3 regions of the Pseudomonas sp. NPDC077186 genome follow, and region 1 is predicted to be linked to each of the others. Evidence: riboswitches for the same ligand, from Rfam matches in the RefSeq annotation. Region 1 holds a riboswitch; each other region holds the start of a gene.
What was found. A riboswitch is a leader RNA that binds a small molecule or an ion and turns the genes downstream of it on or off. The one in region 1 is predicted to bind cobalamin.
Positions count from the first base shown of each region.

Region 1 (7,292 bases):
TGGAGCCGGCGGCGGCGTTGAGCCGTTCCAGGCGCTGGTTGAGGGCATGGCGCAACTGGCGATCCTGCGGCGCGCGCAGCAGGCTCTTGATGTCGCTGTCCAGCGCCAGCACCTCGGGCACCGAGCTGAAGCGCTCGACCAGGGTGCGGATCGACTGGGCGTAGAGCTGCAGCTGGCCGCGCGCCTCGACGCTGCGCTCGGCCCAGGCGCGCTGCTCGGCATGGCGCCCGCCCAGCCAGACGCTGAGCAGCAGGCCGGCGAGAATGGCCAGAACGGTGAGGGCGACGCGGTAGCGATGCTGCTGCGGCATGGGCGGCTCGACGGATGGGGTCGAGGCGCATCTTACTTCATTGCGAATAAAGGTCGGCGCGGGTCCAAGGCAGGTCGTGGCTGCCGTCCTCGCGCGGCTTGACCGCGAGGATCTGGTGCAGGTTCATCCAGCCGTGCTGGAAGCCGTAGGCGCAGCCGGCCAGGTACAGCCGCCAGATGCGCAGGGCCTTCTCCGGCACCAGCGCCGCCGCCTGCTGCAGACGCTGCTCCAGGCCCTGGCTCCATAGCTGCAGGGTGCGCGCGTAGTGCAGGCGCAGGCTCTCCACATCGACTATCTCCAAGCCGGCCTCGCTGATCGCCGCGCCGATGCTGACCAGGTGCGGCAGCTCGCCCTGGGGAAACACGTAGCGGTCGATGAATTCGCCGGCGCCGCGCCCCACCGGGCGGCCATCGGTGTAACGCGAGGTGATGCCATGGTTCAGCACCAGCCCGCCGGCCTTCACCGCGCCGAACAGACGCTGGCAGTACAGCGCCAGGTTGGCGTGGCCGACGTGCTCGAACATGCCGACGCTGACCACCTTGTCGAAGCGGCCGTCCTGCGCCAGGTCGCGATAGTCCAGCAGTTCCAGGGTCACACGCTCCTCCAGCCCGTCCTCGGCCACGCGCTGGCGGCCCAGTTCCAGCTGCGCCTGGCTGAGGGTGATGCCGAACACCCGGGCGCCGAACTCGCGGGCGGCGAAACGCGCCAGGCCGCCCCAGCCGCAGCCGACGTCGAGCAGCCGCTCGCCCGGTTGCAGGCGCAGCTTGCGGCACAGGTGGCGCAGCTTGGCCTGCTGGGCCTGGTCGAGGTCTTCCGCGCCGGTCTCGAAATAGGCGCAGGAATAGACCATGTCGCGATCCAGCCACAGCCGGTAGAAGTCGTTGGACAGGTCGTAGTGATAGCTGATGGCGGCGGCGTCGCTGCGCTTGTCGTGGGCGCTGCGCGGCTCCAGCGGCGCGGCGGCGTCGCCGAGCAGCGCGCTGCTCAACGCATCGCCCACGGCGATGACCTGATCGATCGGCCCTTCCAGGTCGAGCTTGCCCTCGACATAGGCGCCGCCGAGGGCGTCCAGGCTGGGGCTGGCCAGCTGGCTGACCAGGCTCGGGTCCTTGACCACCAGGGTCACCTTGGGCCGCGGCCCCAGGTCGATCTGCTTGCCGTCCCACAGCTTCAGACGCAGCGGCAGCTGCAGTTCGCGGAGTACCGATGGCAGTTGCGCAAGCATGCGAAACCCTCCTGCGGATGCACGTGAAATCACATCCAGCCTAGTCCAGATGATCCCTCTGTCAGGCGATGGGTTCAATTGCCCGCGTTATCGGCCCCGTTCGCAGCCTGGATTAGCCGCCGGCGTAATCCGGGGCTCATTCGCCGCCATTGCCATCGATGCGCAGCTCCGGCAACGCCCGGCCCGCCACCAGGCGCTCGTCGACCAGGCGAATCACCGCCGCCTCGTCCCTGATGCCGTACCACTCGCCCTGAGGATAAAGGCTCGCGGTCGGCCCCAGGTCGCAGGGAAACTGGCACTGGCTGCGGGTGATATGCACGCCGCCCGCGCACTCCAGACGGCCCGCGACCTTGAGCCACTGACGCAGGGTTTTCCACAGGCCCAGCGCCCCCTTGCGCGTGCAGCGCGGGCCGTTGCACAGCAGCAGGCGCTGGGCGTGCGGCGGGATCTGCGACCAGGCGTGCTGCGCCGGAATCGGCGGCACCTCGCTGCAGGGGCTATGCGCCTCGCGGCGCTCGAGCAGCGCACCGAGGCCATCGAGCCAGGCGTCTTCCAGCGCGGTGCAGAGCACGAATACCCGGTCGCCATCGCCCCGCTCGGCGATGCGCTGGCGCAGCCAGTCGCGGTGCGCGGCATCGGCGCGCGGCTCCAGATCCACCACCAGCAGCGGTCGCGGCGCCTCATCGATGGTCTGCCAGCAGCCGTCCTGCTCGCTGTCATGCAGATGCGCCTCGCCGAGCAGCGCTTCGATGCGCTGCTGCAAGAGCTCGGCCGAGGCCCCACGACCCAGGCCGGGGCCGATAAACAGGATGCGCGCATAAGGAGCTTGGTTCATCAGGGTCTCCAAAAGGGCCGGCAGTCTAGCAGCGCGTCATGGCCCAAATGCAATCCGGGTAGCATGTAGGTTGGGCTGAGGAGCTTGCGACGAAGCCCAACGGGGATTTTCGAGGGCTGGAGATCGCCGAGCGGAGCCCTGCGGGCTCCCTGTTGGGCTTCGCTGCGCTCAGCGCCAACCTACCGCGCCAGCCCAGGCAACGCCGGCAGCCTGTAGGTTGGGTTGAGGAGCCTGCGACGAAGCCCAACAGGGATTTTCGAGGGCTGGAGATCGCCGAGCGGAGCCCTGCGGGCTCCCTGTTGGGCTTCGCTACGCTCAGCGCCAACCTACCGCGCCAGCCCGGGCAACACCGGCAGCCTGTAGGTTGGGTTGAGGAGCCTGCGACGAAGGCCAACAAGGATTCTCGGGGCGCTGGAGATCGCCGAGCGGAGCCCTGCGGGCTCCCTGTTGGGCTTCGCTGCGCTCAGCGCCAACCTACCGCGCCAGCCCGGGCAACACCGGCAGCCTGTAGGTTGGGTTGAGGAGCCTGCGACGAAGCCCAACGGGGATTTTCGAGGGCTGGAGATCTCCGAGCGGAGCCTGCGGGCTCCCTGTTGGGCTTCGCTGCGCTCAGCGCCAACCTACCGCCAACGCGGCCCACAGGGCATCCGGCTCGGCAAACTCACGCGCCACCACCGGCAACTGCGGCCGGCGCAACAGCAGCACCGGCAGACCCAGTTCGCGCGCCACCTGCAGCTTGGGCTCGGTGGAAGCGCTGCCGCTGTTCTTGCTCACCAGCACGTCGCAGCAGATTCGGGCGAACAGCGCGCGTTCCTCGTCCAGCGAGAAAGGCCCGCGGGCGCCAATCACCTCGGCGCGCGGCGGCGCCGGCTCGGCCTGCAGGCAGCGCACCGTCCAGTGCTGGTGCGCGGGAATCTGGTGCAGATGGGCCAGCGGCTCGCGCCCGGAGGTGAACAACGGCCGCTGAAACGGCGCCAGCGCACGGGTCAATCCGTCCCAGTCGTCCACCTCGCGCCAGTCGTCATCCGCGCGCGGTTGCCAGCCAGGGCGACGCAATGCCCAGCAGGGCACGCCCGCCAGTTCTGCAGCGCGAGCGGCGTTATGGCTGATCTGCGCCGCATAGGGGTGGGTCAGATCCAGCAGCAGCTCGATGCTTTCGCGGTCGATAAAGGCGGCCAGGCCTTCGACGCCGCCAAAGCCGCCGACGCGCACGCGGCAGGCCAGGTCATCCGGCACCCGGCCGAGGCCGGCCAGGCTGTAGATGGTTTCCGGCCCGAGGCGACGGGCCAGGCGCAGCGCTTCGCTGGTGCCGCCGAGCAGCAGGAGTCGCGCACTCAAGGTTTGCGCACCGCCAGCAGGGTGATCGGCAGCGCCGCGCGCCAGGTATCGAAGCCGCCCAGCGGCTGCGCCTGGGCCACGGTGAGACGCAGCAGTTCGCCACCCTGCTGTTCGCGGAAGGCGACCAGCGCCGCCTCGCTCTGAATCGTTACCGCATTGGCCAGCAAGCGCCCGCCGGGCTTGAGCGCGGCCCAGCAGGCGTCCAGCACGCCGGGCACGGTGACGCCGCCGCCGATAAAGACCGAATCCGGCGCCGGCAATCCATCCAACGCCTCGGGCGCATGCCCGGCGACCAGCTGCAGGGCAGGTACGCCGAGGGCATCGCGGTTGTGGCGGATATGCGCCTGGCGCCCCTCGTTGGCCTCGATGGCGATGGCGCGGCAGGCCGGGTGTGCGCGCATCCACTCGATGCCGATGGAGCCACAACCGGCGCCGACATCCCACAGCAGCTCGCCGGGCAGCGGCGCCAGGCGCGCCAGGGTCACTGCGCGCACGTCGCGCTTGGTCAGTTGGCCGTCGTGGCGGTAGGCGTCGTCAGGCAGACCACAGGTCGGTGGCAGCAGGCGTGCTCCGGCGTCGGCCAGGCACTCCACGGCCAGCAGGTTGAGGTCGGCGCCGCGCGGCAGGCTCCAGCTTTCAGCCAGGCCATCGAGGCGGCGTTCATCCGGCCCGCCCAGGTGCTCCAGCAGGCACAGGCGACTGGCACCGAAGCCCCGCTCACGCAGCGCTACGGCGACCTGCGCGGGCGTATCGCCAGCGGCGCTCAATACCAGCAGGCGCACGCCGGGAAACAACCGCGAATTGAGGGTGGCCAGCGGCCGGCCGACCAGCGACAGCACCTCCACCTCCTGCAACGGCCAGCCCAGGCGCGCCGCCGCCAGCGACACCGAGGACGGCGCCGGCAATACCCGCAGCTCGTCGGCCGCCAGCTGGCGCGCCAGGCTGGCGCCGACGCCATAGAACATCGGGTCGCCGCTGGCCAGCACGCACAGCGCCTCGCCACGCCGGGCCAGCAGCGGTTCGAGGTCGAAGGGACTCGGCCAGGTCTCGCGCGCGGCGCCAATGCACGGCGGCAGCAAGGCCAGCTGGCGCGGCGCGCCGACGATGCGCGCGGCCGCCAGCAGGGCACGACGCGCGGCCTTGCCCAGGCCGGGGTAGCCGTCTTCGCCGATACCGACCAGAGTCAACCAGGGTTTCATCCAATGTCCTCGCACAGGCCCGACGGAGCGCCTGTCCGCGCTCCGGGCAAAGCGGGCATAATAGCGCCTTCGTCGGTGCCCCATGAGTCGATACGACTCAGTAAAGGGCCTAAGGAAACTCTGAAATAGTCGTCATTCCCGCGCAGGCGGGAAGCCAGAATCTCAGTAGTACCTGGGCTCCCGCCTTCGCGGGAGTGACGGTAAATGGCCATTTCAGAAATTCCCCAAGAGGGAACACGGTTCACCGTGGCTGCCCCCGCAACTGTAAACAGCGAGTCCAATGCAATCGGCCACTGGGTAACCGGGAAGGCGCGGCGGACGAAGACCTGTCAGCCAGGAGACCTGCCGACGAACGCTGGTCGCGAGTGCCAACATCGGGCGGGGTGTACCGATGCCATGGAATCCCCCGTGGGCGGATTTCGCTGGTTCGGTCGCCGCGTCGTTAGCCACAGGTGACCCCTTTGCCCGCGCCCGTTCGCCCTTCCGCCTGCCCCGGCCTGCTGCGCATCGTCCCCGCGCTGGACGGCGGCATCTGCCGCATCAAGCTGCCCGGCGGCGTGCTGCGCAGCGTTCAGGCGCGGGCGATTGCCGAGGCGGCCAGGCACTGCGCCAACGGCGTGCTGGAGCTGACCAACCGCAGCAACCTGCAGATCCGCGGCGTGCTGCCCGGCCAGGAAGGCACGTTGATCGACGCCCTGCTCGGCGCCGGCCTCGGCCCGCGCGTGGCCGCCGCCGACGATGTGCGCAACCTGCTGCTCAGCCCCGCCGCCGGCCTCGACCCGCAGGCGCGCATGGACCTGCGCCCGCTGGCCGGCCAGCTGCTCGACCTGCTGCAGGACAGCCCGGCGCTGCAGACGCTGTCGGCCAAGTTCGCCCTGCAGCTGGACGGCGGCGAGGCCCTGGCCATGCGCGAACACCCCCACGACCTGTGGCTGGCCGCCGAGGACGAGCGCCACCTGCTGCTGGGCCTGGCCGGCTGCCCCAATGACGCGCCGCTGGCGCGCATCGAGGCGCCCCAGGCGCTCGAGCTGGTGCGCCAGCTGCTGCTGCTGTTTCTCGAACTGGCCACGCCCGAGCAGTCGCGTATGCGCCAGCTGCTCGGCCATATCTCGCCGGATGAACTGCTACGGCGCCTGCAGGCGCGCCTGAATTTCCCCCTGCAGCCGCCACCGGCCAATTGGCAGCCTGCCGCCACCGTCGAGCGCACGCCGGCAGGGATTTATCCACAGGCGCAGAATGGCCTGTGCATGGTCGCCGCCGGCGCCCGCCTCGGCCGCCTGCACGCCGAACAGCTGCTGGCGCTGGCCGAGCTGAGCGAACGCCATGGCGACGGCGAACTGCGCCTGACGCCCTGGCAGGGCCTGCTGCTGGGCAACGTCCCCGAGGCCAGCGCCGGTGAGCTGCTGTCCGCGCTAGGCGACCTGGGCCTGCTGGTCCGCGCCGACGAGCCGCTGCTCGGCCTGGTCGCCTGCACCGGTTCGGCCGCCTGCGCCCGCGGCCTGTCCGACAGCAAGCGCCATGCCCTGCACCTGGCCGAGCTGCTGCGCGCAAGCCACGCACGCCCGCAGGTGCACCTCAGCGCCTGCCCGCGCAGCTGCGCCAGCGCCAGGGTGCAGCCCTACACATTGCTGGCCAGCACGCCCGAGCACTACCAGCTTTACCAACGCACGCCCGAAACGCCCGGTTTCGGCCGCCTGCTGGCACCCGCCATGACCATCGACCAGGTTGGCGCCTGGTTCGCCCGCCAACACCCCGCAGGAACCCCCGATGCTTGATTACATCCGCGACGGCCAGGAAATCTACCGCCGCTCCTTCGCCACCATCCGCGCCGAAGCCAACCTCGATGGCATCCCCGCCGACCTGGAAAAACTCGCCGTGCGGGTGATCCATGCCTGCGGCATGGTCGACGTGGTGGAGGATCTGCGCTTCTCCCCCGGTGCCGGCGCGGCCGGTCGTGCGGCGCTGCTGGCTGGCGCGCCGATTCTCTGCGATGCGCGCATGGTCGCCGAAGGCATCACCCGCCCGCGCCTGCCGGCGAACAACCAGGTGATCTGCACCCTGCACGACGCCGGCGTGCCGGAGCTGGCCCGTGAAGTCGGCAACACCCGCTCGGCGGTGGCCCTGGAGCACTGGCGCGAACACCTGGAAGGCAGCGTGGTGGTGATCGGCAACGCGCCGACCGCGCTGTTCTACCTGCTGGAGATGCTCGACGCCGGTGCGCCGAAGCCGGCGCTGATCATCGGCATGCCGGTGGGCTTTATCGGCGCGGCGGAATCCAAGGATGCCCTGGCGGCAGACAGCCGCGGCGTGCCCTACGTGATAGTGCGGGGCCGCCGTGGCGGCAGCGCCATGGCGGTAGCGGCGGTCAACGCCCTGGCCTCGGAG
Region 1 covers NZ_JBITWE010000003.1:579,552-586,843, reverse strand. The annotation lists gene ACIGKL_RS14715 (ATP-binding protein) at 1-310, opposite strand, end outside; gene cfaB (C17 cyclopropane fatty acid synthase CfaB) at 348-1,535, opposite strand; gene ACIGKL_RS14705 ((2Fe-2S) ferredoxin domain-containing protein) at 1,672-2,370, opposite strand; gene ACIGKL_RS14700 (cobalt-precorrin-6A reductase) at 2,980-3,708, opposite strand; gene cbiE (precorrin-6y C5,15-methyltransferase (decarboxylating) subunit CbiE) at 3,705-4,907, opposite strand; cobalamin riboswitch at 5,089-5,272, shown strand; gene cobG (precorrin-3B synthase) at 5,369-6,682, shown strand; gene ACIGKL_RS14685 (precorrin-8X methylmutase) at 6,675-7,292, shown strand, end outside.

Region 2 (7,292 bases), on a different contig from region 1:
GACCGCCTGCTCGGCCTCGCGGCGCAGTGGCGCCTGCCCGTGGTGCTGTTCGCCGAGGGCGGCGGCGGCCGCCCCGGCGACAGCGATTTCGTCGGCGTGGCCGGGCTGGACTGCCACACCTTCGCCGCCATGGCCAGGCTCTCCGGCCTGGTGCCGACCGTGGGCGTGGTCTCCGGCCGCTGCTTCGCCGGCAACGCCGCCCTGCTCGGCTGCTGCGACCTGATCATCGCCACGCAGAATGCGACCATCGGCATGGCCGGCCCGGCGATGATCGAGGGCGGCGGCCTCGGCAGTTTCACCCCCGAGCAGGTCGGCCCGACCAGCGTGCAGGGTCCCAACGGGGTGATCGATGTGCTGGTGGCCGACGAGGCCGAGGCGGTCGTCGTGGCCAAGCAGTACCTGGGCTATTTCCAGGGCCCGGTGAGCGACTGGCTATGCAGCGATCCCCGCGAGCTGCGCCAGGTGATCCCGGAAAACCGCCTGCGCGTCTACGACATGCGCAAGGTCATCGAACTGCTGGCCGACGAGGGCAGCGTGCTGGAGCTGCGTCGCGCGTTCGCCCCCGGCCTGATCACCGCGCTGATCCGCATCGAGGGCAGGCCGTTCGGCTTGCTCGCCAACAACCCCGCGCACCTGGGCGGCGCCATCGACGCCGCGGCCGGCGACAAGGCAGCGCGCTTCCTGCAACTGTGCGAGGCGCACGACCTGCCCATCGTCTCGCTGTGCGATACCCCAGGCTTTATGGTCGGGCCGGAGGCGGAGAAGCAGGCCACGGTGCGCCACGTGTCGCGCCTGTTCGTCACCGCTGCCAGCCTCACGGTGCCCTTCTTCACCCTGGTGCTGCGCAAGGGCTACGGCCTCGGCGCCCAGGCCATGGCCGCCGGCAGCTTCCACGCGCCCTTGTTCACCGCCGCCTGGCCCAGCGCCGAGTTCGGCGCCATGGGCCTGGAGGGCGCGGTGCGCCTGGGTTTCGCCAAGGAGCTGGCGGCCCAGGCGGACGACGCCGCGCGCCAGGCGCTGTTCGACAAGCTGGTGGCCAAGGCCTACGAAAACGGTAAGGCGCTGAACATGGCCAGCTACCTGGAAATCGACGCGGTGATCGACCCGGCCGACAGCCGCGCCTGGCTGCTGCGCGGGCTGGCCGCCGCGCCCAAAGCCGCCGCGCGCGAGGGCAAGAAACGGCCGTTCGTCGATACCTGGTAGAGGCCTGGCACAGGCGCGCCGGCCTGTCGCGCAGGGCTTGAAGCTTGCGGCGGTGGTTTTCGGGTAAACTGCCGCATCTTTTTACCCCTATAACGATTCGCCTGATGCCGACCACTTTCCACGAGATCCCCCGCGAGCGCCCGCTGACGCCCCTGCTGGACCGCGCCAACACGCCGGACGAGCTGCGCCGGCTGGCCGAAGCGGACCTGGAAACCCTCGCCGACGAACTGCGCCAGTACCTGCTCTACAGCGTCGGCCAGAGCGGTGGCCATTTCGGCGCCGGCCTCGGCGTGATCGAGCTGACCATCGCCCTGCACTACGTCTTCGACACCCCCGACGACCGCCTGGTGTGGGACGTCGGCCACCAGGCCTACCCGCACAAGATCCTCACCGGCCGTCGCGAGCGCATGGCCACGCTGCGCCAGAAGGACGGCCTGGCCGCCTTCCCGCGCCGCAGCGAGAGCGAGTACGACACCTTCGGCGTCGGCCACTCCAGCACCAGCGTCAGCGCCGCACTGGGCATGGCCATCGCCGCCCGCCTGCAGGGCGAGAAGCGCAAGAGCGTGGCGGTGATCGGCGACGGCGCACTGACCGCCGGCATGGCCTTCGAGGCGCTCAACCACGCCAGCGAGGTCGGCGCCAACATGCTGGTGGTGCTCAACGACAACGACATGTCGATCTCCAAGAATGTCGGCGGGCTGTCCAACTACCTGGCCAAGATCCTCTCCAGCCGCACCTACGCCAGCATGCGCGAGGGCAGCAAGAAGATCCTCTCGCGCCTGCCCGGCGCCTGGGAGATCGCACGCAAGACCGAGGAACACGCCAAGGGCATGCTGGTGCCCGGCACCCTGTTCGAGGAACTGGGCTGGAACTATATCGGCCCCATCGACGGCCACGACCTGCCCACCCTGCTCGCCACCCTGCGCAATATGCGCGACCTGGAGGGCCCGCAGTTCCTCCATGTGGTGACCAAGAAGGGCAAGGGTTTCGCCCCGGCCGAGGCCGACCCGATCGGCTACCACGCCATCACCAAACTGGAGCCGGTCAAACCCGATGCCGCGCCGCTCTCCAGCCAGAAACGGCCGTCCGGCCCGAAATACTCCAACGTATTCGGCCAGTGGCTGTGCGACATGGCCGAGCAGGACAACCGCCTGGTCGGCATCACCCCGGCGATGAAGGAAGGCTCGGACCTGGTGGCCTTCGCCGAGCGCTTCCCGGCGCGCTACTTCGACGTCGCCATCGCCGAGCAGCACGCCGTGACCCTGGCCGCCGGCATGGCCTGCGACGGGGTCAAGCCGGTGGTGGCGATCTACTCCACCTTCCTCCAGCGCGGCTACGACCAGCTGATCCACGACGTCGCGGTGCAGAACCTCGACGTGCTGTTCGCCATCGACCGCGCCGGCCTGGTCGGCGAGGACGGCCCGACCCACGCCGGCAGCTTCGACATCTCCTACCTGCGCTGCATCCCCGGCATGCTGGTGATGACCCCCAGCGACGAGAACGAGCTGCGTCGCATGCTCACCACCGGCTACCTGTTCGACGGCCCGGCGGCGGTACGCTACCCGCGCGGCAGCGGCCCCAACGCCGTCATCGAGCCGGGCCTGGCGCCGCTGCAGATCGGCAAGGGCCTGGTCCGTCGCCAGGGGCGCCGCGTCGCCCTGCTGGCCTTCGGCGTGCAACTGGCCGAGGCGCTGCAGGTCGGCGAGACGCTGGACGCCACGGTGGTCGACATGCGCTTCGTCAAACCGCTGGACACCGCCCTGCTGCGCGAGCTGGCGGCCAGCCATGAGCTGCTGGTGAGCATCGAGGAAAACGCGCTGATGGGCGGCGCCGGCAGCGCGGTCGGCGAGTTCCTCGCCGCCGAGAACATCGTCAAGCCGCTGCTGCAGCTGGGCCTGCCCGACTACTACGTGGAACACGCCAAGCCGGCGCAGATGCTCAAAGAATGCGGCCTCGACCAGGCCGGCATCGAAGCGGCGGTGCGCGCGCGCCTGGCCCTGCTCTGAACATGAGGCTCGCTCATCGCCGAATGAGCGGGCCTTGCTTGTCATTCATCCCGCCGCGCACTAGGGTGCGCGGCATTGCATGTTCCGCCAGGGTGCGCCGCTAACACGGCGTGAAACGGGAAGTCGGTGCGCCATCCAGGCAATCCCGACGCTGCCCCCGCAACGGTAATCGACGGCAGGCCGCAAACCTGCACCTTGTCCAAGGCCACTGGGTGTTCCCGGGAAGGCGGACCGGGGTCGTGAGCCCGGAGACCGGCCCCGGCGGTGCGACTGGTGTTGCGGAGGGCCGCACCGTCAAGCGCCGCCCTGCGCGCGCTTGCCCCTGCCCTCCTCGAACGTCTGCCGACCTTTGAGGAATAACCATCATGAAACTGTCCCACCTGGCCCTGGCCATCGCCGTGCTGCCCGGCCTCAGCCTGGCCGCCGAACCCTACGCCGCCGAACCGCTGGTGATCACCTCCGGGCGCCTGGCCGAACCGCAAGCCCAGGCCACCGCCGCCACCACGGTGTTCGAGCGGGCGGATATCGAGCGCCTGCAGGCCGGCAGCGTTGCCGAACTGCTCGAGCGCGTCCCCGGTCTCAGCGTCGTGCGCACCGGTGGCGCAGGTAGCCAGACCGGCATATTTCTGCGCGGCACCAGCAGCGCGCAGACCCTGGTGCTGGTGGACGGCCAGCGCATCGCCTCGGCCAGCAGCGGCACCAGCAGCCTGGAGTTTCTCGCCCCCGAGCAGATCGAGCGGATCGAGGTGGTGCGCGGCCCGCGCTCGGCCCTGTATGGCTCCGACGCCATCGGCGGGGTGATCCAGATCTTCACTCGCCAGGGTGACGGCCAGGGCCTCAAGCCCCATGCACGGCTGGCCGCCGGCAGCGACAGCACTTACCAGCGCAGCCTCGGCCTGTCCGGTGGCGATGAGCGCACGCGCTTTCACCTCGGCGCAGCGCTGGACGAGACCGCCGGCATCGACGCCACCCGCGACGGCTTCGGCGCCAACGGCGACGACGACGCCTACCGCAACCGCTCGCTCAGCCTGAACCTGGCGCACCGTTTCAGCGACGACCTGCAGGCCGGCTTCAGCGTCCTCGACCAGCGCGGCCAGGTGGAGTACGACGACACCTTCACCGGTTCGCTGCCGACCACCGACTTCCTCCTCAGCAGCGTCTCGGCCTTCCTCGACGGCCGTATCAACGACACCTGGAGCAGTCGCCTGGAGATCGGCCACAGCGAAGACAAGCGCGACAGCGGCAACGACCAACCCGGCGGCTCGCTCAGCCAGTTCAATACCTACCGCGACTCGGCCAACTGGCTCAACCGCCTGACCCTGAACGACAGCCAGCAAGTGCTGCTGGGGCTCGACTGGTACGAGGATCGCGCCCAGGGCAGCACCGATTTCGTCGAGGATTCGCGCTGGAACCGCGCGGCCTTCATCCAGCACCGCTACAGCGGCGAGGCCTTCTCCACCGAACTGGGCCTGCGCCACGACGACAACCAGCAGTTCGGCAGCGAGAACACCTGGAATGCGGCGCTGACCCTGCCGCTGAACGCGGCCAACGAGCTGATCCTGTCCTACAGCGAAGGCTTCCGCGCACCGACCTTCAACGACCTGTACTTCCCCGACTTCTGCTTCGGCGGCCTGTGCTTCCCCAGCGCCAACCCCGATCTCGATCCGGAACGCTCCAAGAGCTACGAACTGCAGTGGCGCAGCCACTACAGCGACAGCGGCTCGCTGCAGGCGTCGCTGTACCGTACCGAGATCGAGGACGCCATCGTCCTCGACGAGAACTTCATCCCGCAGAACGTCCAGACTGCACGGGTCAATGGCTTCGAAGTCGCCGTGCAGCAGGAGCTGTTCGGCTGGCAAGGCAACCTGGCCCTGGCCTTGATCGACCCGCGCGACCGCGACAGCGGCCATACCTTGCAACGCCGCGCCAAACGCACGCTGAGCCTGGATCTCGACCGCCGCTTCGGTGATGTCTCGCTCGGCGCCGGCTGGCGCGCGGTCAGCGGTCGCTACGACGATGCCGACAACGACATCGAACTGGGCGGCTACGGTCTGCTCAGCCTGCGCGCTGCCTGGCAGGCCACACAGGAGGTGGGGCTCAGCCTGAAACTGGATAACCTGCTGGACAAGGATTACGCCGAAGCCACCTACAGCACGCCCAATAGCCGCTTCGGCTACAACAACGCCGGCCGCACCGCGCTGTTCGCGCTCACCTGGACGCCGCAACTCTGACGACCAACTCGTAGGGTGGGTTAGCGGCGCCGGACACTGACGCCTGGACGCCAGCGGTTATGGCGCGCCGCGTAACCCACCGGGCGATGGATCGCGTTGCGCCCATGGTGGGTTACGCCGCATCAAGCGCGTAGGGTGGACATGCCGAAGGCTTGTCCACCGCCCGGCCGACAACGGTGGACAAGGCTGACGCCATGTCCACCCTACGCGAAGCATCCAACGACTCGTGGGTAAATCCGCCCCTCACCGCGCCCCAGCCAACAACTCACAGAGTTGTTCCAGGGCCCCGAGCATCTGCCGACTGGGCCGTTCCAGGCCCCTGTCCGGCACCGCCCAGACCTGGCCGCGGCGCACCGCGCGCAGCTGCGGCCAGGCCTGCCAGTTCGCCAGTTCGGCGTTGCTGCCGCCGAGAATCACCTCGGGGTCGCGCGCCAGCACCGCCTCGATGCCGACCTGCGGCGCCGGCTGGCTCAGGTCGGCGAACAGGTTGCGCGCACCACACACCGCCAGCGCATCGCCGATCAGCTGCTCGCCGCCGATGGTATAGAGCGGCTGATGCCAGACCTGATAGAACACCGCCAGTGGCCGCTCGCGCCGGTAACGCTGGCGCAACCCGGCCAGCTCGTCGCGAAACTCCGCCGCCAGCCGCTCGCCCCGTTCGGCGCGACCGATACGCTCGGCGACGAGGATAAAGGCCTCGGCCAACTGCTCGAGGCGCGCCGGCTCGACCACCAGCTGGGCAATGCCGAAACGCTGCAACTGCGCCTGCTGCGCCGCCGGCACGCTGCCCGGGGCGATCAGGATCAAGTCGGGCGCCAGCTGCAGCAGGCGCTCGAACTCCAGCTGGCCGTAGCGGCCGACGGTGGGCAGCTGGGCCAGCGCGGCGGGCTGCTCGTCGCCTGCGAGCACGCCGACCAGCAGGTCGGCGGCATCCAGCTCGAGCATGATCTCGCTGAGCGACGGCGCCAGGCTGACCACCCGCGGCGCGGCCGCCAGCGGCAGGGCCAGCAGCCACAGGGCGAGCAGCAGCGCGCGCATCAGCCGAGTTGGCGGGGAATGCGGTAGAGGCAGTGCAGGACGATGCTCGACAGCGCCAGCAGCATCAGCGGTATCGCCTCCAGCCCGGCCAGCACCGCCAGGGCGGCGATCCAGGCCGGCAGCGCCGCACCGAGCAGGGCGCGCAAACGCACACGATCCAGCTCCAGCCAGGCGGCCGGCTCGGAGTCGCTGTCCAGGGCCTGGTCGGTGGCGATCAGCGCACGCTTGTAGGCGGCGAACAGCGGCAGACTGACGAACATCGAGGCCAGGCCGGCGACGAACAGCGGCAGGCTCAGCACCTGGGCGCCGCCGCCGCCGAACAGCAGGTTGAAGACGAACAACGGCGCCAGGGCCACGCCCAGCTGGCGCCACCAGGCCAGTGCCAGGCGCCGCTTGACCTGGCCGCGGGTCACAGGCTGTCCTCGGCCTCGCCCTGGTGCTGGTTGCCCAGCATATGACCGAGCTTGCCGGCCTTGGTCGCGAGGTAGCGCTTGTTGTAGGGGTTGTGCTCGATCTGCAGCGGCACGCGGTGATCCACATTGATGCCCATGTCGCCCAGCGCCTTGACCTTGCGCGGGTTGTTGGTCATCAGCTTGAGGCTCTGGATGCCCAGGTGGGCGAGCATCGGCTGGCAGATCGCGTAGTCGCGCTGGTCGGCGCCGAAGCCCAGGCGCTCGTTGGCCTCGACTGTGTCGGCGCCGCCGTCCTGCAGCTCGTAGGCGCGGATCTTGTTCAGCAGGCCGATGCCACGACCTTCCTGACGCAGGTACAGCAGCACGCCGCGGCCTTCCTGGGCGATCGCCTGCAGCGCCGC
Region 2 covers NZ_JBITWE010000001.1:1,763,073-1,770,364, forward strand. The annotation lists gene ACIGKL_RS08320 (carboxyl transferase domain-containing protein) at 1-1,203, shown strand, start outside; gene dxs (1-deoxy-D-xylulose-5-phosphate synthase) at 1,308-3,209, shown strand; cobalamin riboswitch at 3,283-3,485, shown strand; gene ACIGKL_RS08330 (TonB-dependent receptor domain-containing protein) at 3,575-5,440, shown strand; gene ACIGKL_RS08335 (cobalamin-binding protein) at 5,684-6,478, opposite strand; gene ACIGKL_RS08340 (MFS transporter) at 6,478-6,891, opposite strand; gene ribA (GTP cyclohydrolase II) at 6,888-7,292, opposite strand, start outside.
Region 2: it holds a riboswitch for cobalamin, as region 1 does, so the genes downstream of both, ACIGKL_RS08330 (TonB-dependent receptor domain-containing protein) here and cobG (precorrin-3B synthase) in region 1, are expected to answer to the same signal.

Region 3 (7,292 bases), on a different contig from region 1:
CGATGATCGCCTGCATCTCGCCTTCGGCCATGCCGCGCTCGACCACCACGTTGCCCGGCAGCACCAGGCGGGTGAAGCGCGAGTCGCCCACCAGCATGTCCAGGCCGTGGCGGATGAACTGGTCGACGTAGCGGTGGTAGTTGGTCAGCAGGATCCACGGCTGCACGTGGCGCCAGTCGCTGCCGGTGTAGTGCACCAGGCGACGCAGGGAGAAATCCACCCGCGCCGCGTCGAACAGCGCCAGCGGCAGCGGGTCGGTGTTCTCCCAGTCGTACAGGCCGTCGGCGGTACCGTCGGTGGCGGCGGACAGGTCGGTGCTGGGGAACACCCGCGCCAGCTCGGCGGCGGTCACCCCGCTGCCGGCCAGCTCGTCACCCTGCTCCACCACATAGGGATAGGGGATGTTCTGCTGGCTCATGCCGACTTCCACGCGCAGGGTGAAGTCGTGCATCAGCGGCCGCAGCTGCTCCAGCAGGTATTTGCGAAAGGCCGCCGGCTGGGTCACGGTGACGCTGTAGGTGCCCGGCACCTGCACCTTGGCGTAGGCGCGCACGGTGGTCGGCACCTCGCCCTGGCACAGATAGGTCAGGCGCAGCTCGGGATAGCGGAACAGACAATGCTCGCCGGCGTCGGGCTTGATGCGCTCCTTGAGGTAGCGCTTCAGCGCCCGGCTGAGGGCGCCGGTGGCCTGCTGGTGGAGGGCGGCGAGGCGGTCGACCGCCTCTTCCGGGGTAAAGGCAACGACGAATTCATCGGCACAGGGTTTCACGGCGCACCTTCCTGGTTGATCGAACGCCCCTATCTTGCCTGTTCCGGCGGTGCCAGGCATAGCGCTCAGCGCAGCAGGCGAGCTAGATCCTCCGGCACGGGCTGCGGCGTCAGCGGCCCGACCCGGCGCGTGCCGGGATTGCCCAGCGGATAGAGGCCCAGCAGCGACCCCAGGCTGCCCGGCAGACGCAGCAGCTGCGCGAGCAGCTCGGCCCAGTCGCGCCGACGCCAGGCCCACAGCAGCATCAGCCAGTGGCTCAGGCCGTGCTGGAGAACACTCGGCTGGCCGAGGATATGCGCGCGCTCCAAATGACGCAGCTCGCCCTCGGCATCGCCCAGGCGGCGCTTGCGACGGGCCAGTTGCAGTTCGTGGTGGAAGGCTTGGCGACGGTTCATGGCGGTGCTCCAGAGTAGGCGACCGGGACAGTCTGCAAGCCTGGGGCGGCCCCGCGGTCAAGCGACTAGGCTTAGCCGCATAGCGCCTGCCCGAGGGTCGCCCCATGCCACGCCTGCTCAGCCTGCTCCTGTTGCCCCTGCTCGCTCCCGTCCTGCTCGCCGGCGAGCTGGACGGCCACTACCACGCCAACCTCGACGGCCAGCCGGCCGAGCTGATCCTGCGCAGCCAGGGTCAGTCGGTGGAGGGGCAATACGTGGAAAACCAGCGCCTGCGCCTGAACCTCAAGGGTCATTACGACGGCCAGCTGCTGCGCGCCGAGATCAGCGACCCGCAGTCCGGGCTGCTGATCGCCAACATGAACGCCACCTACGCCAACGCCATGCTCAACGTCAGCATCGCCGCGCGCGACCCGCGCAACGGCCAGGTGCTGGAGCGCCAGGCGCTGTTCCAGCGCGGCGCGCCGGCCAGCGCGCCGACTGCAGCGGAGCGCCTGGATCCGGCGCTGATCGGCACCTGGATCCACGAGAAGCAGATCAACAGCGGCGGCGCCAACTTCGCCTCGTTTTCCACCCTGCTGACCCTGCAGCTGGGCGCCGACGGCAGCGTCGCGCAGTGGAGCCTGGCGGCCGGCGGCGGCAGCGACTGGAGCTTCAACAGCCCGGGCGAGCTGCAATACCGCGGCCGCTGGCGCAGCGACAACGGCGTGCTGCTGGTGCGCCTGGACGGCGCCGCCGACTACCAGCCCGCCGCTTACTATCGCTTCAGCGACCCCTACCTGGTCACCGAGAGCAATACCGGCAAGATGATCTGGCAGCGCCGCCAGTAGCGCTGCGGGTCAGGCGGCCTGGTGCAGGCGCACGTTGAACAGCGGGCCCTGGCTGAAACGCGCCAGCGCCTTGGCCGCGGCCAGCACGCCCAGATCGATCAGCGGCTCGACCAGGATCACGCTCATATAGGCCAGGCCGAAGCTGCCCACCGCGGCCAGGTTATCCGCGGCGAAACCCTGGCCGTAGAAAGCCCAGAACGCCACCCAGGCGACGATGCCGCCCTGGTAGGCGGTCGACAGCGCCAGCGCCTGCTTGTAGGAGAGATCCACGTAGGCGGTGCCCGGCGCGACAATGCGCTTGGCCAGCAGCTGGATGCCCCACAGCGGCAGCAGCAGGGTGGTGACGTTCATGCCGTACTGCGGCAGGTCGAACTGGGCGAACAGCAGCCCCTGCAACAACAGGCCGGCGGCCAGGCCGATGGCCGCGGCGCCGGCGCCGAACAGCAGCAACAGGGTCGAGCCGAGGATCAGGTGCACCTCCGAGACACCCACCGGGTGATGCGGCAAGACCTCGAAGAAGCAGAACACCAGGGCGGTGGTCAACAGGCTGCGCAGCGCCAGGGCGACCGCCCCACCGTTGTCGCGGATGGCATCGCGGGCGAGTTGGGCGGTCAGGCCGAAGCCGGCGACGGCCGTGGCGTAGCTGAGCAGGATCTTGGCGCCTTCGACGACGCCGGGTTCGATATGCATAAGGGTTCCTTGGTCGCGCCCACCGCGCGACGATCCGGATGGAGGGGATGGGCGCAAGCGCCCGACGGCGATGGCAGGTCTCCTGGCTCGCGGCTCGACCCTTCGCCCGCCTTCCCGGCCGGTGGGCCAGTGGCATATGGGCGTCGTTCGCCGCTTACAGTTGCGGGGGCAGCCAGGGCATTGGCGACATGCGCCGCACCCTGTTCCCTTTTCATCCGACCCTGGGGCCGGAACCATCGGCGGCCACCTTACCCGGCGGCACGGACAAAAGACAGTGCCCGGCGTCTTAGGCCGTATGACGCAAGCAGGTGAAAAGGCCACTGGCGTTGGCACACAGCTGCCCCTGAGCGTCGTGCAGCGTGGCCTGCACCGCGACCTGTCGCCCGTCGCGCTGCAGCACGCGGGCTTCGGTACGTAGCGGCAAGGCCGCCGGGCCGATTGGGCGCAGGTAATTCACCTGCAGGCTGGCGGTCACATAGACCTCCTCGGCGCTGGCCTGCGAGTACACCGCCAGCCCCAGCGCCGCATCGAACAGCGTGGCGGTGTAGCCGCCATGCACACCGCCGAGCGGATTGAAGTGCACGGCCGGCGGCTGACTGCTGAAGCCCGCCACCCCGGCTGCAGCCTGCAGCTGGGAAATGCCGTAATCGGCACCGATGTCACCGGCCAGCCAGGCCCGTAACCGTTCAAAGAGACTGGCGTGCATGTTCATGCCTTAGATCAGCTGCGGCATGCTGCGCGCCAGCAGTGCTTCGACGTCGACGCCGCGCGGCAGGGTGCCGTAGACGCGGCCGCGGCCTTCCAGGCGGCTGGCGATAAAGGCGTCGCTCACCACGCTGTTTCCGGCCTCCAGCAGCAGCTTGGCCTGCAGCGCCACGGCCACGTCCTCGGTGAGCTGGCGGGCGCGGTACTGGATATCGGCGGTATCCGCAAAATCGGCCTTCAAGCGCTGGATATGCGCCTTCAGCCGCGCATCGCCGTGGCCGTCGCCCAGCTCGGCGAACAGCGCACCGAGCACGCCGGGCTCCTTGGACAGGGCGCGCAGCACGTCCAGGCATTGCACGTTGCCCGAGCCCTCCCAGATCGAGTTGACCGGCGCCTCGCGATACAGGCGCGGCAGGATGGTTTCCTCAACGTAGCCGGCGCCGCCCATGCATTCGCTGGCCTCGTAGACCATCTCCGGCGCGCGCTTGCAGATCCAGTACTTGCCGACGGCGGTGACCAGGCGGGCGAACTTGTCTTCCTGCTCGTCATGCAGGTGATCCAGCGCGCGGCCCATGCGCATGGACAAGGCCAGCGCCGCCTCGCTTTCCAGCGCCAGGTCGGCCAGCACGTTCTGCATCAGCGGCTGGTCGGCGAGCAGCTTGCCACCCACCTGGCGATGCGCGCAGTGGTGCGCGGCCTGGGTCAGCGCCTGGCGCATCAGGCTGCTGGAGCCGACCATGCAGTCGAAGCGGGTCATGGCCACCATCTCGATGATGGTCGGCACGCCGCGCCCCTCCTCGCCGAGCATCCAGGCGAAGGCGCCGCGGTACTCCACCTCGCTGGAGGCGTTGGCCCAGTTGCCCAGCTTGTTCTTCAGGCGCTGGATATAGAACTGGTTGCGCGTGCCGTCCGGGCGGTGGCGCGGCAGCAGGAAGCAGGACAGGCCCTTGTCGGTCTGCGCCAGGGTGAGGAAGGCGTCGCACATCGGCGCCGAGCAGAACCACTTGTGCCCGACCAGTTCGTAGGCCTGCCCCGGCCCGCCGCTGCCGACCGGGTAGGCGCGGGTGGTGTTGGCGCGCACGTCGGTGCCGCCCTGTTTCTCGGTCATGGCCATGCCGATGGTGACGCCGCTCTTCTGCTCCATCGGCAGGTTGCGCGGGTCGTACTGGCTGGAAAGGATCTTCGGCAGCCACTGCTCGGCCACGTTCGGTTGCAGGCGGATGGCCGGCACGGCGGCGAAGGTCATGGTCAACGGGCAGCCGCTGGCCGCTTCGGCCTGGCTGTGCAGGTAGGTCAGCCCGGCACGGGCGACATGGGCGCCGGCGCGCGGGTCGGTCCAGGGCAGCGAGGGCAGGCCGTGCTCGACCGCGGTGCGCATCAACTCGTGGTAGGCCGGATGAAACTCCACCAGATCGACGCGGTTGCCGTAGCGGTCATGGCTCTTGAACACCGGCTTGTTCTCGTTGGCGAGGAAGCCGGCCTGCATCAGTGCGCCGCCGGCCAGCGCGCCGTAGGCGTGCAGGCGCTGTTCGGCCCAGCCGCCGTCATAGCGGCGAATCCACTCCTGCAGCGGCAGGTCGAGGCGATAGAGGTTGGCGCCGTCCAGGCTCGGTACCTGGTTGAACACCTCGTGGGTTTCGGCGTGCAGGCTGGGTTTCATCGCGGCAGTTCCTCGGCGCCGACGGCGCGCAGACAGAAGGTGACCAGGCTGGCGCTGACGTCGGCCAACTCCAGGGTGGGGTGGCCCGCCGCACGGGCGGCGCGGGCCGGGGGAGAGAGCGGGCCGACCAGGGCCTCGGCGATGGCGCCGACCAGGCAGGCGGCGACCAGGCCGACCTGCTCGAGGCGAAATTCGCCGCGGCGCACGCCCTCCTCGAGCAGATCGGTAAAGAGTTCGGCATAGGCCTCGCGGTACAGCAGGCGCTGCTCGTCCACTTCGGGGTCGACCGGCTCGGCGATCAGGGCGAAGGCCAGGCGGCGGCTGTGCCAGGCGCGCGCGGCGAACTGTTCGAGGCCGGCGCGCAGGCGCTGCGGCGCGCCGCCCGGCGCGCGCAGGGTGGCGGCCAGGGCATCGACCTCGCGCTGGCTGGCGTCGGCGAACACCTCGGCAGCCAGTTCGCCCTTGCTGCGGAAATGCCGGTACAGGCTGCCGGTGGCGATGCCGACGTCTTCGGCCAGCGCCTGCATGGTCAAGGCGGCGAACCCGCCATCGACCACCCGCTGCAGGGCACAGACGAGGATGCGTCGACGCAACGCCTGATCGCGGTCGAGCCGCGCTTCGCTGGGACGGTAAGCCATGGTCTGAGTCCTGATTCACAGAACATCAGTGAATCAGGATTCAGACCATGACTAAAGCGACGTTCCGGCCAAAACTGCGGCCGAACGCACGTCGGAATGCAGGAGACGCAACGTGGAGGCGCACGCAGCGCACCCTACGCGAGGCTAAGGGCCGAGGTGCGCCAGCAGCTCCGCGCAATCGCGCGCATGCAGCCCGGTCAACTCGGGCCAGGGGTTGTCCGGCAGGTTGACCAGCACCGCGCGCGCACCGGCGGCCTGGGCGCATTCCAGGTCGAAGCGGTAGTCGCCGACCATCACCAGCTCACGCGGCGCCACCGCCCAGCGCTCGGCCAGGTGCAGCAACCCGCCGGGATGCGGCTTGGGCGGCGCCTCGTCGCGGCCGAGGATGTCTGCGTCGGCGAAACAGTCGTCCAGGCCGATGGCCTGCAAGGTCAACAGCGCCAGCTCATGGGCGTTGCGGGTGAGGATGCCGAGCCGGCAGCCGCGCTCGCACAGCGCGCGCACCAGATCGATGGCCCCCGGCGCCGGTCGCGAGGCCACCGCCAGTTCGCGCTCGTGCTCGAGCAACCAGGCGTGCTTCTGCGCGGCTTCGTCTGCCGGCAACGCCGCCAGATGATGGAGGATGTCGTCGTCCTGGGGAATACCCAGCGCGCGCTTGATCGCCGGGAAGTCGTGCACCGCCAGGGTCAGGGTGCCGTCCATGTCGAACACCCAGTGGCGCGCCGTCGCCAGCTGCCTCATTTCCAGTCTTCCCGCACGCGGGTCAGGCCTTCCTGGGCGGCCGAGGCCACCAGCTCGCCCTGGCGGTTGTAGATGCTGGCGCGGGAGAAGCCGCGCGCGTTGCCGGCCCAGGGGCTGTCCATGGCGTACAGCAGCCAGTCGTCCATCCGCAGGTTGCGATGGAACCACAGCGAATGGTCGAGGCTGGCGACCTGCATGAACTTCTGGAACACCGACACGCCATGCGGCTGCATCGAGGTGGTGAGCAGGTTGAAGTCGCTGGCGTAGGCCAGCAGGTACTTGTGCAGCTGCGGGTCGTCCGGCAGCGCGCCAGCGGCGCGGAACCACACGTACTTGACCGGCTCGCAGGGCTGCGGGGCGAAGGGATTGATCAGGGTCACCGGGCGGATCTCGATCGGCTTGTCGCTGATCATTCGCTCGCGCAGACGTTCGGGAATCATCGAGGCGACCATCCGCGCCAACTCGGTTTCCGACTTCAGCCCTTCGGGACCGGGCACCTCGGGCATCGCACTCTGGTGGTGGAAGCCCTCCTCGTCGTACTGGAACGAGGCGCTGCAGAAGAAGATCGGCTGGCCCTTCTGCACCGCCACCACGCGGCGGGTGCTGAAGCTGCCGCCGTCGCGGGTGCGCTCGACCTGGTAGACCACCGGCAGCGTGGCGTCGCCGGGGCGCAGGAAGTAGCCGTGCATCGAATGCACATGGCGCTCGGCGGCCACCGTCTGGCTGGCCGCGGAGATGCACTGGCCGAGCACCTGGCCGCCGAACAGCTGGCGGAAACCCAGGTCCTGGCTGCGCCCGCGGAATAGGTTTTCCTCGATCTGCTCCAGGCTGAGCAGCGCCACCAGATCGTCGAGCACCTGGGTCATG
Region 3 covers NZ_JBITWE010000002.1:226,203-233,494, forward strand. The annotation lists gene amn (AMP nucleosidase) at 1-769, opposite strand, end outside; gene ACIGKL_RS09680 (DUF3703 domain-containing protein) at 835-1,164, opposite strand; gene ACIGKL_RS09685 (hypothetical protein) at 1,269-1,991, shown strand; gene ACIGKL_RS09690 (energy-coupling factor ABC transporter permease) at 2,001-2,681, opposite strand; cobalamin riboswitch at 2,736-2,934, opposite strand; gene ACIGKL_RS09695 (PaaI family thioesterase) at 2,968-3,393, opposite strand; gene ACIGKL_RS09700 (acyl-CoA dehydrogenase family protein) at 3,397-5,046, opposite strand; gene ACIGKL_RS09705 (TetR/AcrR family transcriptional regulator) at 5,043-5,684, opposite strand; gene ACIGKL_RS09710 (HAD family hydrolase) at 5,829-6,425, opposite strand; gene tesB (acyl-CoA thioesterase II) at 6,422-7,291, opposite strand; gene ACIGKL_RS09720 (nitroreductase family protein) at 7,288-7,292, opposite strand, start outside.
Region 3: it holds a riboswitch for cobalamin, as region 1 does, so the genes downstream of both, ACIGKL_RS09690 (energy-coupling factor ABC transporter permease) here and cobG (precorrin-3B synthase) in region 1, are expected to answer to the same signal.